Regions from separate parts of the Agrobacterium radiobacter genome, predicted to be linked through region 1. Evidence: predicted binding sites of a transcription regulator. Region 1 holds the regulator's gene; the other holds the start of a gene.
The links. The regulator LexA, encoded in region 1, represses DNA repair genes until DNA is damaged. The targets are predictions, from matches to a motif close to TGTTCNNNNTGTGTTCNG.
Positions count from the first base shown of each region.

Region 1 (4,338 bases):
CCGCCGGTCTTTCTCAAGAGCGAGGCTGCGGCAACCACCGTGGCTTTAACCAAGGCGAAGCTTGATCCGGAAAAGATGAGGGCGGTTACACGGCAGATGACGGTGGCCCTGAGAGACGCGGAGCCCGGTATTTTCACCTGCAGCAAAGGCATATGGTGTGCCGCACGCGCGGGAAGCGGCGAATGGATCATCGTTCTGGAAGATGGTCGATTTGCCGGAAAGGCATGTGATATCGCCGATATTGTCGTCGTTTCCCGCAGAACATCCTTCTCCCAATGCCGCTCGGGCGCACTTCTGCTTAACCGCGATATCCTGCGCCGGATCGGTTCACTGGAAATAGACTTTGCCGGCAGCGATCAGGTAGCGGTAGTCGGCAGGTTGCGCGCCGCGATAGCCGGCATGGACAGGCCCTGGAGCGAACATCGCTATTACGACTGGAAAAGCGGCCGTTTTGACCATGAGGTCCCTGATGCCGTCACGCGGTTGCTGGCGGCACCACAATGAGGGCCGCCAGCCTGGATCGTCAGGCCTTGATGCGCAGATCCGTCGTCAATTCGCCGATCCCGCCGATTTCCTCTTCATGCGCCGCGTCGCGCCAGGTTTCCTTCAGTCCGGCCTCGTACCATTCGCGCATGGCGGGCAGGGCGAGCAGCCGGTCACAATAGGCTTTCGCTGCGGGCGAAAGTTCCGCGCCATAGGTCTGGAAACGGAAAGCCACCGGGCAGAAGAAGGCATCGACCGCCGTAAATTTCTGGCCGGCAAGAAAGGGCCCGCCAAATTTTGCCAGGCCTTCGCTCCACAGCGCATCAACGCGCTTTATGTCGGCCGCTAGCCCGGTATCACCACCCTTCGGTTTTACGCGAATGCCGACCGACATGGGGTAGAGATTGCGCAGCGAGAAAAAGCCCGCATGCATTTCGCTCGCAGCCGAACGCGACCAGGCTCTTGCCTGCTTGTCGCTCGCCCAGACGCCCTGATGTCGCTCCGCCAGATATTCGGCGATCGACAACGATTCCCAAACCGTCACGCCTTCATCAACGAGGCAAGGCACCTTGCCGGTTGGCGAAAAGGTGGAGAAGGAAACGCCTTCGCCGAAGGGAACGAGTTTTTCATCGAAAGCAATGCCGAGCGTGCGCATCAATACCCATGGCCGCAGTGACCATGAGGAATAGTTCTTGTTGGCGATATAAAGATCGTACATGGCGTGTTCCCCGATATGATGCGCATTTCTATACCGGCGGATGGGCCCAGGAATATTGCAAATAATCCATGGCTCCCATAAGCCGCATTGATGAGTGGGACAGGAAGAAAAGAAGCACCTGCAGGTCACCATTCGGAGATAACGACGAAACACACCGCGACGAGACTGATGACCTGCATCCTTTCTCAACGAAATTAAGGATGCTCATTTTCAATCATCTGTTTCTTACCGCTGCCTGCTGGCCTTCGCGATAAAAGATGTGCGGACCTGCCAGACGATGTCGCTTCTCACTTATGCAGAACCGCATCATTCCAAGGAGCAAGCTGCAATGCTCCATAAGGGGAGCGCCATCCTCTTGATGGTGCCCGCAGCAAAAGGAATTGCGGCCCCATGCCTTGAATCAATGGTAACGGCGGATCAGTCCGACCAGCTTGCCCTGGATTTTCACCCGGTCCGGTCCAAAAATACGCGTTTCATAGGCCGGGTTTGCCGCCTCGAGCGCAATGGAGGCGCCCTTGCGACGGAAACGCTTCAGGGTGGCTTCCTCATCATCCACCAGCGCTACAACGATATCACCCGGATTTGCCGTATTGCCATTGCGGATGATGACGGTATCGCCATCAAAAATGCCGGCCTCGATCATCGAGTCGCCCTTGACCTCAAGAGCGTAATGTTCGCCCGAACCCAGCATATCAACAGGCACGGCCACATCGTGGGTATTGTTCTGGATGGCGGAAATCGGCACACCGGCAGCGATGCGGCCCATGACCGGCACGGTGACGGCCCCGACGAGATCATTGGCCGGCGTCTTGGGGGCAGGGGCCGCTTCCGACGCCTTGGGTTTGCCAAGGCTGCCTTCGATGACGCTCGGCGAAAAGCCGCGCTGCGGCCTTGCACCCGGCGTATAGGCCTCAGGCAGCTTGATGACTTCCAGCGCTCGCGCTCTATTTGGTAGCCGGCGAATAAACCCGCGCTCTTCGAGGGCGGTGATCAGGCGGTGGATGCCAGATTTCGAGGCAAGATCGAGTGCGTCCTTCATTTCATCGAAGGATGGCGGCACGCCGGACTCTTTCATTCGTTCATGAATGAAGAGAAGCAATTCCTGCTGTTTGCGCGTGAGCATGAGGAAAACACCCTTTAGAATCGTAGTGGAAGTCGCGAAACAAATACAGAACGAACACTATATGTTCCATATGTGTTCCGCAATCCCCTAAAATTTCGTGAAGCTGCTATCTGTTGTTTTGATGATTTGCTTCTTGGCCTACGATTGTGCTTTTCTGCGGCCCAAATCGTCCAGGCATGTCCGGGCGGAGTGCCAGCGCAGGAAACAGGTCATGATGAAATCCCATAGCGTCGATCATCTCGTTCTGCCGGTGCAGGATATCGGCGTTGCCGCGAAACGTCTCGCCAGCCTTGGATTTACGGTCTCACCGGAGGCTTTGCATCCTTTCGGCACCCGAAATGCCTGTGTTTTTTTTACCGACGGGACCTATCTGGAGCCGCTCGTAATTGCTGATCCGGCTAAATATAATGCGTCGGCAGACAGGGGAGATGTGTTCACGGGCAGGGACAGGGCCTTCCGGCAACGTGACGGGCGGGAGGGTTTTTCGGCTCTTGTCGCCAAAACCGAAGATGCCCTTGCCGACCATGACAGGTTTCTGACGTCTGGCGTGTCAGCGGGCGATGTGTTCCAGTTTTCGCGGCCTGTGCGGATGCCGGATGGATCGGAAAGCGAGGCGGCGTTCCGGCTGGCTTTTGCGGCAAGCGGGGCGGCGGATTTCTTTCTGTTTAGTTGTCAGCGGCTGCAGGCCCTGCCGGGCGATCGAACAGTGCTGGAGCGCCATGCCAACGGTGTCTCCGGCCTCAGTGAAATCGTTCTGTTCTCCGGTGATGATCCGAACGCGGCGCGCTTGATCGAAACGGTGTTTGGTTGTGAGGGCAGAATATCTCCGGATGGTGATATGGTTTTCGCGACCGACAATGCGCGCATCAGATTGACCGGAAAACCTGATTTCAGCGGACAGGCCCCGAATACTCCTGATTGGAGCGGCGGCGGATTGCGCGGTGCGGGCATCGTCTTTTCGTCGCACGATCTTGCCGTGACAGAGGCGGCGCTTGCTGCTAATGGCGTGTCCTGCGCAAAAGCGGACGGTCGCCTGGTGGTGCCTGCGGCACCCGGTCAGGGCGTTGCCTTCGCCTTCGAGGAAAAATGATGAGCGTTACGAACAATCTCAAAGTCACCGCCGGCGACGGCGTCAGCAAGGTTTCCTTCTCCAATGCCGAGCGTTTTTCGCTGATTGCCGGCCCGTGCCAGATGGAAAGCCGCGAACATGCCTTCATGATTGCAGGTGTCCTGAAAGAGCTTTGCGACAGCCTCGGGATCGGACTTGTCTACAAGTCCTCCTTCGACAAGGCGAACCGCACCTCGCTTTCCGGCAAGCGCGGTATCGGCCTTGACAGCGCGATGCAGGTTTTCGCTGATCTCAAGAAGGAATTCGGCTTTCCTGTTCTGACCGACATTCACACCGAGGAGCAATGCGCCATCGTTTCCGAGGTGGTGGATGTGCTGCAGATTCCGGCTTTCCTCAGCCGCCAGACCGATCTTCTCGTCGCCGCCGCCAAAACCGGCCGTGTCATCAACGTCAAGAAGGGCCAGTTCCTGGCGCCCTGGGACATGAAGAACGTGCTCGCCAAGCTTAATGAGAGCGGCAACCCGAATGTGCTTCTGTGCGAGCGCGGCGCTTCCTTCGGTTACAATACGCTGGTCTCCGACATGCGCTCCCTGCCGATCATGGCATCGCTTGGCGCGCCGGTCGTGTTTGACGCCACCCACTCGGTGCAGCAGCCGGGCGGGCAGGGTGGCTCCACGGGCGGCCAGCGCGAATTCGTCGAGACCTTGGCACGCGCGGCGGTCGCCGTCGGCGTGGCCGGCCTCTTCATCGAGACCCATGAGGACCCTGATAATGCGCCGTCTGACGGCCCCAACATGGTGCACCTGAAGGACATGCCGAAACTGCTCGAAAAGCTTCTGGCTTTCGACGCCATCACCAAAGCCTGAGGGCTGGCCGCTGCGGCGGGCGCCGTTTGTGCCAATCGATTTTAATGGCGGGCGGGCCGTTTCCGCTGCCCACCGTCAT
Region 1 covers NZ_JBEGHX010000001.1:1,088,604-1,092,941, forward strand. The annotation lists gene MRBLRC7O_RS05510 (ComEC/Rec2 family competence protein) at 1-504, shown strand, start outside; gene MRBLRC7O_RS05515 (glutathione S-transferase family protein) at 524-1,201, opposite strand; gene lexA (transcriptional repressor LexA) at 1,602-2,324, opposite strand; gene MRBLRC7O_RS05525 (VOC family protein) at 2,536-3,414, shown strand; gene kdsA (3-deoxy-8-phosphooctulonate synthase) at 3,414-4,259, shown strand.

Region 2 (4,338 bases), 440 kb from region 1:
GAGCGTTACCTGAAGGTTCAGACACTTGGCCCGGAACAGCAGAACCGCCGCGTCACCATCCGCCGCGTGACGCCGCTGGTGAAGCCGGTCGCCCAGAACTGATCAGGTTCAGGAACTGAAAAGAAAAAGGCCCGGAAAGCGCAAGCTTTCCGGGCCTTTTTTGTTGGTTGCGAGGCCTTCTGCTTTCACACCGTCATCCTCGCCCTTGAGGCGAGGATCCATTCCTGCGAGCGCATCGTGGATCCTCGGATCAAGCCTGAGGATGACTGAGAAGACGATTTTTTCTTCAGTTCAGCGCCACGGCGATCTCAGCAGCAAGCTGCGCATTGTTGCGCACCAGCGCAATATTGGTCTCCAGGCTGCGGCCATCTGTGAGGCGGAAAATATCGCCGAGCAGGTAGGGGGTGACTTCCTTGCCGGTGACTTCGTCGCGCTCGGCGTGCGAGATGGCGCGGTTGATGTAGATTTCCATCTCCTCGCGCGGAATTTCGTCTGCTTCCGGCACGGGATTGGCCACCAGCATGCCGCCTTCGATGCCCAGCTGTTCGCGGGTTGCCTGGAAATTGGCAATCGCCGCCGGGCTATTGAGCGAAAGCGGGCTCGAAAGGCCGGAGGAGCGGGACCAGAAGGCCGGGAATTCTTCCGACCCGAAGGTGACGACAGGCACGCCGTTGGTTTCGAGAACCTCCAGCGTCTTCGGAATATCGAGAATGGCTTTCGCGCCGGCGCAGACGACGATCACGCCGGTCTTGGCAAGCTCGGTCAGATCGGCGGAGATGTCGAAGGTCTCTTCCGCGCCCTTGTGCACGCCGCCGATACCGCCTGTCGCAAAAACGCGGATGTCGGCGCGGGCGGCGGCGATCATGGTGGCTGCAACCGTGGTCGCGCCCGTGCGGCGCTCGGCGATGGCAAAGGCGATATCGGCGCGCGAGACCTTCATGGCGTCGGTTGTCTGGGCAAGCGCCTCAAGCTGGTCCTTCTCAAGACCGATATGCAGCGTGCCGTGAATGACGGCGATGGTGGCCGGAACCGCACCCTGATCGCGGATGATCTGTTCGACGCTTTCGGCCATCTCGATGTTGCCGGGATAGGGCATGCCATGGGTGATGATGGTCGATTCAAGCGCCACGATCGGCGCGCCGCGCTGCTTGGCTGCGGCGACTTCCTGAGAATAGACGATGGGCAGGAGCGGGGAGATGGGGCGGGTCATGGCATCTGTTCCAGTTTTCAAAAGCGGGTTCATGCCAGCATTTCAGCCTGGGGAACAAGCCCCAACATGGCTTCGACACTGTCTTTTGATAGTTCATGCGAGGTGGCGAAGGGGGACTGCACGGTGATGGCCGCCGCGGCCGCCCCCTGTCGCAAGGCCTCCGCAATCGTCTTTCCCTCGGCGATGGCGGCGAGATAACCAGAGGCCATGGCGTCGCCCGCACCGGTGACATCCTTCACCTCGCGGATGAGAGGCGGGTGGAGGATTGCTTTTTCCGTTCCATTGAAGGCAACGACTTCGCTTGCGCCGCGGGTAACGACGCCGCCGCAAAGCCCGGCCTTGCGCAGAATATCCGGCCAGTCGCGGACATTGGCGGCCGTCTCGCCGGTCAGCGCGCGGGCTTCCGCCTCGTTCATGAAGAGGATGTCGATATCGCCGAGCGCCGCTTTCAGCTTCACCGCCTTGGCGGGCGATATGGCAATGGCCGCCAGCGGTTTTTCGCAGGCGCGGGCAACGAGGCCGAGCGCCGTCAGCGTATCATCCGGCAGATTGGCGTCGCAAAGCAGAATATCGCTGGCGGTAATGGCTTCGCGCACGGCGCGTATCTTCAGGCGGCGCGGGGTGAAGAGCTTGTAGAGGTCCATATCCGCAAGCGCGATGACGAGGTTGCCGTCACGCTCCAGAATGGCGGTGTAGCTCGGCGTGCGGCGGTCGAGGAAGGTGAAGGGCGTGTCTTCAACGCCCGCCTGCTTCGCAGCCTCCGCCACCGCTTCGCCTGTCACGTCACCGCCGCGCGGAGCAATGATGCGGACCTGAAAACCGAGGCGGGAGAGATTGCGCGCGGCGTTGAAACCGCCGCCGCCGGCCTCTTCCATCCACGAGCCGGGGTTGCTCGCGCCGGGCGCCGTCTCAGTCTCGATCATGCCGCGCCGGTCGATATGTGCGCCGCCCAGAACGAGTATTTTCTTCACGCTTGCGTTTCCCTCTTTGGCGGATGGAAAGACCGGACGATTCGGCCTAAACTGACGTCTTCCTGACCTCGCATCCGGTTTGCGGCGATGGGCCGGGCACGGAAAAACGAAAGCAGAACAAACTACTTATCGCTATTTGTTTTCAATATGCTGGCTCAGCCTTGCGAAATGAGAACAAATAGAGTACATACCGTTTCCATACTGCTTCATTGCCTGTGCGGCTTCAATAACCTAAAGGTGGTTCGGATGGCACAAAATTCTTTGCGTCTCGTAGAGGATAAATCGGTGGATAAAAGCAAGGCACTGGAAGCGGCGCTCTCCCAGATCGAACGGTCGTTCGGCAAGGGATCGATTATGAAGCTCGGTTCCAATGAAAATGTGGTTGAGGTGGAGACCGTTTCGACGGGTTCTCTCAGCCTGGATATCGCGCTCGGCATCGGCGGTTTGCCGAAGGGGCGCATCGTTGAAATTTATGGCCCGGAAAGCTCGGGTAAGACGACGCTGGCGCTGCAGACGATTGCGGAAGCCCAGAAGAAGGGCGGCATCTGCGCCTTCGTGGATGCCGAGCACGCGCTCGATCCGGTCTATGCCCGCAAGCTTGGTGTGGATTTGCAGGGCCTTCTGATCTCGCAGCCGGATACGGGCGAGCAGGCACTTGAGATCACCGATACGCTGGTGCGCTCCGGTGCGGTTGATGTTCTCGTGGTTGACTCCGTTGCGGCGCTGACGCCGCGGGCGGAAATCGAAGGCGAGATGGGTGACAGCCTGCCGGGTCTTCAGGCCCGCCTGATGAGCCAGGCGCTGCGCAAGCTGACCGCTTCGATCTCCAAGTCGAAATGCATGGTCATCTTCATCAACCAGATCCGCATGAAGATCGGCGTCATGTTCGGTTCGCCGGAAACGACGACAGGCGGTAACGCTCTCAAGTTCTATGCGTCCGTTCGCCTCGACATCCGCCGTATCGGCGCCGTCAAGGAGCGCGAAGAGGTTGTCGGCAACCAGACCCGCGTCAAGGTCGTCAAGAACAAGATGGCTCCGCCCTTCAAGCAGGTGGAATTCGACATCATGTATGGCGAGGGTGTTTCCAAGACCGGTGAGCTCGTCGACCTCGGCGTGAAGGCCGGTATCGTCGAGAAATCCGGTGCATGGTTCTCCTATAACAGCCAGCGTCTGGGGCAGGGGCGTGAGAACGCCAAGACCTTCCTGCGCGACAATCCGGAAACGGCAAATGAGATCGAACTGGCATTGCGCCAGAATGCCGGTCTGATCGCCGACCGCTTCCTGCAGAATGGCGGCCCGGATGCCGGTGAAGGCGACGACGGCAGCGACGAGGGCTGATGCATTCCGCGAAGGTCCGGGCGTCGCCGCCCGGAGCTTTTGCTGAAATGGTATAGATCAAGAGGGCCGCGCGATTTTTATTCGCGCGGCCCTTTTTCTTTGCCTATATGTCTTGCTTCGCCTCCATGGCTGGACAGGGCAGGATGCGGACGATAAAAGCCAGTGATTTTGCAATATAGCCATCATTTCCGGTGGCGGTGATGGACTCCAGCTGTGAGCGGTGTGTGGGCATGAGCGGTGTGAATGAAATTCGGTCGACCTTTCTCGACTACTTCAAGAAGAACGGACATGAGATCGTGCCCTCCAGCCCGCTGGTGCCGCGCAACGATCCGACACTGATGTTCACCAATGCCGGCATGGTGCAGTTCAAGAACGTCTTCACCGGTCTTGAAAGCCGTCCTTATTCCACGGCCGCTTCGGCGCAGAAATGCGTGCGCGCCGGCGGCAAGCATAACGACCTCGACAATGTCGGTTATACCGCCCGCCACCACACCTTCTTCGAAATGCTCGGCAATTTCTCCTTCGGCGATTATTTCAAGGAAGAAGCGATCACCCATGCCTGGAACCTGATCACCAGGGAATTCGGCATCGACCGCAACCGTCTGCTGGTGACTGTCTATCACACCGACGACGAGGCCTTTAACCTCTGGAAGAAGATTGCCGGTTTCTCCGACGACCGTATCATCCGCATTGCGACCAGCGACAATTTTTGGGCAATGGGCGATACCGGTCCCTGCGGTCCCTGTTCGGAAATCTTCTATGACCACGGCGATCATATCTGGGGCGGCCCGCCCGGCTCGCCGGAAGAGGATGGCGACC
Region 2 covers NZ_JBEGHX010000001.1:1,527,820-1,532,157, reverse strand. The annotation lists gene MRBLRC7O_RS07715 (OmpA family protein) at 1-102, shown strand, start outside; gene MRBLRC7O_RS07710 (pseudouridine-5'-phosphate glycosidase) at 287-1,210, opposite strand; gene MRBLRC7O_RS07705 (carbohydrate kinase family protein) at 1,240-2,181, opposite strand; gene recA (recombinase RecA) at 2,428-3,519, shown strand; gene alaS (alanine--tRNA ligase) at 3,750-4,338, shown strand, end outside.
Region 2: a site for LexA is predicted at 2,352-2,369, ahead of recA (recombinase RecA). Genes of this name have one in related genera too.